DNA from 4 places in the Mesorhizobium sp. WSM4836 genome. Region 1 is predicted to be linked to each of the others. Evidence: predicted binding sites of a transcription regulator. Region 1 holds the regulator's gene; each other region holds the start of a gene.
What was found. The regulator PhoB, encoded in region 1, activates phosphate uptake and scavenging genes when phosphate is short. The targets are predictions, from matches to a motif close to TGTCATNNANCTGTCAT.
Positions count from the first base shown of each region.

Region 2: the regulator PhoB is predicted to act here: its motif matches at 842-858, upstream of AC0L2P_RS03985 (ceramide glucosyltransferase).
Region 3: the regulator PhoB is predicted to act here: its motif matches at 1,299-1,315, upstream of AC0L2P_RS19090 (alkaline phosphatase D family protein).
Region 4: the regulator PhoB is predicted to act here: its motif matches at 911-927, upstream of AC0L2P_RS05705 (PhoX family protein).

Region 1 covers NZ_JBVVQF010000028.1:62,098-64,300, reverse strand. The annotation lists gene AC0L2P_RS27230 (ROK family protein) at 1-807, shown strand, start outside; gene phoB (phosphate regulon transcriptional regulator PhoB) at 817-1,506, opposite strand; gene phoU (phosphate signaling complex protein PhoU) at 1,523-2,203, opposite strand, start outside.
Region 2 covers NZ_JBVVQF010000002.1:373,938-376,140, forward strand. The annotation lists gene AC0L2P_RS03975 (Hsp33 family molecular chaperone) at 1-336, shown strand, start outside; gene apaG (Co2+/Mg2+ efflux protein ApaG) at 343-735, opposite strand; gene AC0L2P_RS03985 (ceramide glucosyltransferase) at 963-2,117, shown strand; gene AC0L2P_RS03990 (O-succinylhomoserine sulfhydrylase) at 2,153-2,203, opposite strand, start outside.
Region 3 covers NZ_JBVVQF010000016.1:9,364-11,566, reverse strand. The annotation lists gene AC0L2P_RS19090 (alkaline phosphatase D family protein) at 1-1,226, opposite strand, end outside; gene AC0L2P_RS19085 (MFS transporter) at 1,505-2,203, opposite strand, start outside.
Region 4 covers NZ_JBVVQF010000003.1:309,325-311,527, reverse strand. The annotation lists gene AC0L2P_RS05715 (phosphatase PAP2 family protein) at 1-439, opposite strand, end outside; gene AC0L2P_RS05710 (hypothetical protein) at 454-792, opposite strand; gene AC0L2P_RS05705 (PhoX family protein) at 994-2,203, shown strand, end outside.

The sequences.
Region 1 (2,203 bases):
GTCGCCCGCATTGCCCTGGCTATCCAGGGCATTACCGACTCCCCTGCACGCGCCATGCTGTGGTCGCCGATCACGCCGCAGACCGACATCGCCTTTGCCGACATGCTGGAAGATGAATTCGGCATCCCGGCCACGGTGGAGAACGACTGCAATATGATGGCGGTGGCTTTGCGCTGGCGCGATCCGGATCGCTATCGCGACGACTTCATCGCCATCCTGCTTTCGCACGGCATCGGCATGGGGCTGGTGCTCAAGGGCGACCTGTTCACCGGCACGCATTCCTCGGGCGGCGAGTTTGGCCACATGATCCATCGTCCGGGCGGCGCGCTCTGCCGGTGCGGGCGGCGCGGCTGCATCGAGGCCTATGCCGGCAACTACGCCATCTGGCGCAACGCCAGGCAGATGAGCGAAGACAGCGAACCGGTCGCCGACGTCAGCGACGCCGACATGCGCACGCTGGCGGCCCGGGCGCGCGAGAAGGATGGGCCGGAACGCGAGGCCTACCGCAAGGCCGGCGAAGCGCTGGGTTTCGGTCTCGGCTCGCTGTTCGCGCTGATCGATCCGGCGCCGGTCGCGATGGTCGGCGCCAGTGCCGCCGCTTTCGATCTGATCGAGCCGGCCTTGCGCAAGGCAATCGCCCAGACCGCCGGCGGCCAGCATTCGGCTTCGATCTCCTTCGATACCGAGCCGAACGAATTGCCGCTGATCCGCCAAGGTTGTGCCATGCGGGCGTTAAGCTTTGTCGACCAGGAGATTTTCGCGCCGGGCGCGCAAATGAGGCCCGGCATGAGAAAGAACGTAGCCTGACCCGGCGGGTCAATCTTCCCTGATCGCATAACCTGCACCGCGGATGGTGCGGATGACATCGGGCATGCGGCCGTTGTTGACGGCCTTGCGCAGCCGCCCGACATGCACGTCGACGGTGCGTTCGTCGATATAGATCGTCTCGCCCCAGACATTATCGAGCAACTGGCTACGCGAGAAGACGCGGCCCGGATGCCGCATCATAAATTCGAGTAGCCGGAATTCGGTCGGCCCGAGCCTGATCTCGCTCTTCTTGCGATAGACCCTGTGCGATTCCCGATCGAGCACGATGTCGCCGACCTTCAGCACGCTGGACAACACTTCCGGCTTGGCGCGCCGCAGCAGCGCCTTGACCCTGGCCATGAATTCCGGTGTCGAAAACGGTTTGACCAGATAGTCGTCGGCGCCGGTCGAAAGGCCGCGCACCCGGTCGCTCTCCTCGCCGCGCGCGGTCAGCATGATGATCGGCAGCCGCTCGGTTTCGGGGCGCACCCGCAACCGGCGGCAGAGCTCGATGCCGGAAACCGCTGGTATCATCCAGTCGAGCACCAGAAGATCGGGCACATTCTCCTGCAAACGGATCTCGGCTTCGTCGCCGCGTGTCACCACCTCGACCTGGTAGCCTTCGGATTCGAGGTTGTAGCGGAGCAGCACACCCAACGGCTCCTCGTCCTCCACCACCATTATGCGTGGTGCGATCATCGGTTGGGCACCCCCATCACGTCACCGGTGCGGATATTGTCGTTTCGTCCTGCTTCGGACGATTGACCGGCAATTGCTCGCCTGTCAGCACGTAATACGCATTTTCGGCGATGTTGGTGACATGATCGCCAATCCGCTCCAGATTCTTGGCGCAGAACAGCAGGTGCGTGCAAGCGGTGATGTTGCGGGGATCTTCCATCATGTAGGTCAACAGCTCGCGGAACACGGACGTGTATTTGACGTCGATGCGCTCGTCGGCGGCGCGTAGCTTGGCCAACGCGGCCGCATCGCCTGCGGCATATTCCTCGATGACGCCCTGCACCTGGATGAGCACCAGCTGCGCCATCGCATCGATGGAATGCGACAGGTCGCGCGGCGTGACGCTGAGGCCGACCGCACTCACACGCTTGGCGATATTCTTGGCAAGGTCGCCGATGCGTTCAAGGTCGCCGGCCATGCGGATCGCTCCGATCACATGGCGAAGATCGTGGGCCATCGGCTGGCGTTTGGCGATCAGGGTGATGGCGCGGTCGTCCAGTTCGCGTTGACGCGCATCCATGATGGCGTCGTCGGAAACGACGCGTTGCGCCAGCACGTTGTCGGAATTCAACAGCGCCTTGGTCGCCCCGCCGACCATCGAACCGGCGAGGTCGGCCATGTCGCGGATCAGCTTGCTGATCTGCCCGAGATCCTCGTC
Region 2 (2,203 bases), on a different contig from region 1:
GATCCGCGTGAGGAAATCCACGACCCGACCGACAATTCCTGGCAGGAGCTGCTGGCGCTGCTTGGTACCATTGAACCGACCGAGCTGATCGATCCGACGATCGGCGCCGAACGGCTGCTTTACCGGCTTTTCCACGAGCATGGCGTCCGCGTTTTCGGCGGCGTGCCGGTCGCCGACCAGTGCTCATGCTCGAGGGAGAAGATCCGCGGCATCCTCGAAGGCTTTTCCGCCCAGGAGATCAGGGACAGCACCGAGGACGGCAGCATTCACGTCGCCTGCGAATTCTGCTCGAAGCAATATGACTTCGACCCGGCGGAGTTTGCAGCGGCCGGATGACGGCCGTCAATTGACGGTGCGCCGCATTCCCGGCAAGTCGAGCGAGAAGGCGGGGATGGCGACGTCGAACGTCTCGCCCCGTTTGGTGCGCACTGTGTAGTGCCCGACCATGATGCCGGACGGGGTCGAGAGCGGGCATCCGGACGTATACTGATAACTGTCACCGGGGTTGAGTCCGGGTTGCTCGCCGACGACCCCGGGGCCGCGCACTTCCTCGACCTTGCCGGTGCCGTCGGTGATGTGCCAGTAGCGCGACAGAAGCTGCACGAACTCATCCGACTGATTATCGATGGTTACCTGGTAGCCCCAGACATAGCGGTTTTGCGGCGGGTCGGAGTGATCCTCCAGATAGAACGGCCTGACCTGCACTTCGATGTTGCGGGTGACGGCGCTGTACACAAACTGCTCCAAAGCAATGTAGATGGAACTTTCGACGCTCAGCGCAGTTTGATCAACGATGCGCGTCATCTCCTTGCCCGATTCAAGCGCAGGTGCCGAAAAACAATGTCATTTAAGTGACACATGACAATGATGGTGTGCAGGCTTGTGCCGGGCGACTCAGCGTTCTGTCGAATTGTTGAAAACGGCCGTCATGCGGCCGGCATTTCTGGAGTGACCAGATCTCGATGGAACCGACATTCGCAGCCGCCCTCCTTTCCATAGCCCTCCTTCTTTCAAATCTCGCCAGCATCCTGTTAGCTTCGCTGAAGCTGAAGCGACCAGGCAGGATCGAACCGCCCGCGGCCAACGCGCCGCCGGTATCGATCATCATTCCGGCGCGCGGCGTCGAGCCGTTTGCCGAAGAGACGCTGGAGCGCGCCTTCTCACTCGACTGGCCGCGCTACGAACTCATCTTCTGCGTCGCCCATGCCGACGACCCGGTGGTCAAGCCGATCACCGCCGCAATGGTGCGCTTTCCAGCTATTCGCGCCCGCCTTCTGGTCGGTGACGACCGCATCAGCGGCAATCCAAAACTCAACAATTGCGTGAAGGGTTGGGAGGCGGCGCATTATCGCTGGGTCATCCTTGCCGATTCCAACGTGCTTATGCCGAGAGATTATGTCCAGCACCTGATAGCCGCGTGGCGGCACGACACCGGCCTCGTCTGCTCGACGCCGATCGGCTCGCGGCCGGACGGCTTCTGGGGGGAGGTCGAATGCGCCTTTCTCAACACGCTGCAGGCTCGCTGGCAGTATGCTGGAGAGGCGCTCGGCCTCGGCTTCGCCCAAGGCAAGAGCATGTTGTGGAACAAGCCGGTGCTCGATGCCAATGGCGGCATCTGCGCGCTTGCTGCCGAGATCGCCGAGGACGCCGCCGCGACCAAGCTGGTCAACGGGCTCGGACTGCGGGTCAATCTTGTCGCCTCGCCCTTCGAACAGCCGCTCGGCCGGCGCACGCTCGGCGACATCTGGTCGCGGCAGGCGCGCTGGGCGCGGCTGCGCCGCGTCACCTTTGCACTGTTCTTTGCCCCCGAGATTCTAATCGGCGCGGCGCCACCACTGGTGCTTGCGCTGATCGCCGCGGCTGACGCAGGCGTCAGCCTGCCAGCAACCGCCATCGTCGTGCTGGCGGCGGCTTACCTGCCGGAATGCGCCCTGGCTTCGGCCAAGGGATGGCACCTGTCGCTGCGCACAATCCCGGCGATGATGGTTCGCGACTGCATGCTGCCCGCGATATGGGCGCGCGGATGGCTGAGTGGCGCCGTCCACTGGCGCGGCAACGTGATGACTATCCAGACCAAGGCCATCGCGGAGCTGGAAGAGACCCCGTCCGGCGCCTGATCGGCGCGTCCCGCTCGCCTCTGTTCGGCCAGCCCTTATCCGGCAGCTCTCAGCGCTTGCTCGATATCGTCGAGCAGATCGTCGGC
Region 3 (2,203 bases), on a different contig from region 1:
ATACCCACGTTCTTTATATAGCGAAGAAGGTCGGCAATTTCCAGCTCACGCCCCTTGGCCGGGCCATTGTCGCCATTGCTGACCGCCTCGGCCCCTACCTTCTTGGTGCCGTCGTTCCAGACGACGAGGCCGAGCGGCATGTCGGCGGCAATGATTTTCCAGGTTGCGTTCGAATTCGCCAGTTCACGCTTCAACCACTTGATCTGCTGTTCACCGAGGATGCGTGATTGCGGCGTCATCGTCTCCTGCATGTCCGGACCGTTGGGGCCGCGGTAGGAACGCATGTCGAGGAAGAACACGTCGAGCAGCGGACCATAGGCGATCTTGCGGTAGACGCGGCCGGGCTCTGACGGCTCGTAACGGATCGTCGTCATTTCGTGGAACGCACGCGCCGCACGTGCCGCCAGCACATGGATCGATTTTTCAGTGTAGCGATCGTCGGCGGTCAGATCCTTCGAATCCGACCAATTGTTCAGCACCTCATGGTCGTCCCACTGATAGAAGGTGGGGCAGATGGCGTTGAGCCCCAGCACATTCCTGTCCATCAAATTGTACTTCCACTGGCCGCGGTACTCGTCCAGCGTCTCGGCAACCTTGCGCTTTTCGTCGATCAGCAGCGTGTTTTTCCATTTGCCGCCACCGGGCAGGTCGACCTCGTCCTTCATCGCGCCATCGGCATAGACCGTATCGCCCGAATGCAGGAAGAAGTCGGGCGTGTGCTCGGCAATGGTGGCGTACGTCTTCATGCCGGTGTCGTCGATGCCCCAGCCTTGGCCGGCGGTGTCACCCGACCAGGCGAAACGAATGTCGCGCTTCGAGGCAGGTGCCGTGCGGAAGCGGCCGACGATCGGCTCGGAAACGGCGTTGATGTCGGCAAGATCGGCCGCGACCATGCGGTAGAAAATGTCCTGGTCGGACGCGAGATCAGTGAGCAGCCGCTTCACCGTATAGTCGCTGGCCGGCGAGGTATCGAGCGGCGCCAGGCGGACGGCATTGGCGAAGCTTTCCTTCGACGACACTTCGAACATGACGCGCGACGGCCGGTCCGTGCGCGTCCAGACCATGCCGCTGGTCGCGTCGACGTCGCCGGACTGGATGCCATGGGTGAAGGCCGGACGCTGATTGGCGCGCGAGTAATAGGGAAGGGCGAGACCCGAGGCGCCGACCAGGCCGACGGCACTGGCCGATGTGACGAAAGCGCGCCGCGTCATCGAAATCTTGTTCATGGCTGTCTCCTGGATGGCGTTGAAGGTCGCCGCCAAGCTCCAGCTTCAATGTTTCAGGCACATTTCGAAACGATGAAGGTTTGATAACAGTGAACAGGCTGGCGACTCTCCCTCCTTGAGGGAGAGATGTCGCCGAAGGCGACAGAGGGGGTCGTCTCGCATGGAGCGCCGACCTCCTGCGTCTGCGATAAGGGGCCGAGCCCGGTCGGACCGACCCCTCTGATCGCTTTGCGGCCATTTCCCCTCAAGAGGGAAGATTAGCGCTCAGCCGTTGCAGCTCAAGCCGCTTGCGGTTCCGGCTCAAACGCCGGGCGGCTGGTGTTGATCAGCAGCGAGACGCAGGCGGCGGCTATTGCCGTCATGCCGGCGATCAGGAAGGCAAGCTCGTAATTGCCTTGCAGCTCGCGCATGGTGCCGCCGAAAAAGGCCGCCGTCGCGGCGCCGACCTGATGGCCGGCGACAATCCAGCCGAAGACGATCGGCCCGCTGCGGTCGCCGAACGCCTCGTTAGAGAGTCTGAGCGTCGGCGGCACGGTGGCAATCCAGTCGAGTCCGTAAAACACGGCAAAGATGATCAGGCTGGTCGCCGAGAAGCCGGAATAGGGCAAATAGATCAGCGACAGGCCGCGAATACCGTAATAGACGCCGAGCAGCTTGCGCGGGTCGAAACGGTCGGTGAGCCAGCCCGACAGTGTCGTGCCGATAAGATCGAAGATACCCATCATCGACAGCAGGCCTGCGGCCTGCACTTCGCCGATGCCCATGTCGCCGCAAAAGGCGATCAGGTGCGTGCCGACCAAGCCGTTGGTGGTGAAGCCGCAAACAAAGAAGGTGGCGAACAGGTACCAGAACACACGCGTACCGGCGGCGCGGCGCAACGTGCTTAGCGTCTGGGTGAGGAAATTGCCTTGCGCGGCCGGCGGCGCCGGCGGCACGTCGTCGGCCTCGGCACCATAACGCACCATGCCAATCGCGGC
Region 4 (2,203 bases), on a different contig from region 1:
CGCTTGGAAACGAAAGCGATGCCACGTCGGCGAGATGCGAGACCAGATCGGGACGCGGCCGGTCGATATCGAACTTGAGCAGGCTTGACAGGAGCTGGCCGCCCGCTACCGCGACGAACATGAGAAGCGCAGCGCCTGGCCTGCGGATAAGCAGCAGATAGACGATCATTGCTGCCGTGATCAGCACCAGTACGCTGGCGCTGCCAAGGCTGGTGATGTCGCGCATTGCTCCTTCCAGCCACGGCGGTCCGATCGGATTGTCGGGCTGGCCGGCCTTGCGGAAGGCGAGGAGGATTTCGGTATCAAAGGCATGCGGCGTGGTGGCCCGCGCCAACTCCATCAGCTCCTCGAACCCCCACAGCCCGCCGGCAATGACCAGCCCGGCCAGCAGAACCGGGAACTCCAGCCAGTTGCGCAGCCTGCTTGCAATCTTCTTCATCGGCCCGATCGCAGTTACAGCCTTTGCAGATAGGGCCCGAGGGTGATCAGCGCCACAGCTGCGATGGCAAGCACGATGCCGGTTGCCTGCAAGGCATTGACGCGCTCGCCGAAGAAGACCAACGCCACCACATTCACCGACACCAGCTGGATCACCGCCGACAGGCTGAACGACACCGACATGCCGAATTCACGGATCAGCCTCAGCATGATCAGATTGCCGAGCGAATAGAGCGCCAACGTCAGCACGATCTTGCCGAGGCTCGGCGCCAGCCCCCACTGTTTTGCAGCCATGGCCGCCAGCAGGAAGATCACCGTCGAAATGCAGAGCTGCCCAAGTCCCCAGAAACTCACTTTTTGTTCCTCCCGATGCGGTCGTTGCGCGCCTGCCGCAGCTCTTGTTTCCGAAGCGCTGGTCGCGGTCAAGCGGGCTGACGTTGGATACCAAATCGCAGGTGGTAATTAGCCGGCGTGTCATTAAACTGTGACCTGCCGGCGATACCGGGTTGGACAGGCAACACGCTCCAGCAATATATCAAGCCAGAGGCAGGCCCCATGACTGAACAGCGCTCGACCGAACATCGCTCCCCTGACGCCCATTTCCGCACCAGCCTGCTCGAGGAAAACGACGGGCCAGGAGCCAATCCCACCGACAACCGCACCATGGGTGAAATCATCGCGGCGCGGTTCTCGCGCCGTGGCTTCCTCAAGGGCTCGCTTGCCGTCTCGGCCATAGCCGCCACCGTCAGCCCGCTGGCGCTGATCACCGCCGACAACGCCCGCGCCGCCGAAGGCTCCGCCTTCGCTTTCGACGAGCTCGAGGCCGGCATAGACGACAAGCATCACGTCGCACCTGGCTATGACGCCGATGTACTGCTGCGCTGGGGCGATCCGCTGTTCGCCGATTCGCCCGAATTCGATCCGACAAAACAGTCGGCGGAGGCCCAGGCCAGACAATTCGGCTACAACAACGACTATGTCGGCTATATCCCGATCGGCGGCTCGGCCGAGCACGGCCTGTTGGTGGTCAACCACGAATACACCAATCCGCACCTGATGTTTCCGGGCATTGTGAAAGTCGGCGAGAAGGACGGCAAGAAAGCGCTCGAAGTGGCGCCACTCAGCAAGGCACAGGTCGATGTCGAGATGACGGCGCATGGCGGCACCATCGTCGAGATCCGCAAGGTATCAGGCAAATGGCAGGTCGTTCGCGACGGCAAGCTCAACCGCCGCGTCACCTCCAATACCGAGATTGCGCTCTCCGGCCCCGTCGCCGGCCACGACCGCGTCAAGACCAGCGCCGATCCGACCGGCACGAAGGTCATCGGCACCGTCAACAACTGCGCCGGCGGCGTCACGCCATGGGCCACCTATGTCATGGCCGAGGAGAACATCCACGGCTATTTCTCGGGCGAGCTGCCGCAGGGCCATAAGGAAGCCGCCAATTACAAGCGCCTCGGCATTCCTGAAGGTGCCTATGAATGGGCAGCGCATTACGACCGTTTCGACATCGGCAAGGAGCCGAACGAGCCGAACCGCTTCGGCTGGATCGTCGAGGTCGACGTCCAGGATCCGACTTCGGTGCCGAGGAAGCGCACCGCCATGGGCCGCTTCAAGCACGAGGGTGCCGAATCGATCGTCGCCAAGGATGGCCGTGTCGTCTTCTATCTCGGCGACGACGAGCGCTTCGACTATGTCTATAAGTTCGTCACCACAGGCAAGTTCAACCCGGACGAGCGCGCCGCCAACATGGATTTGCTCGATG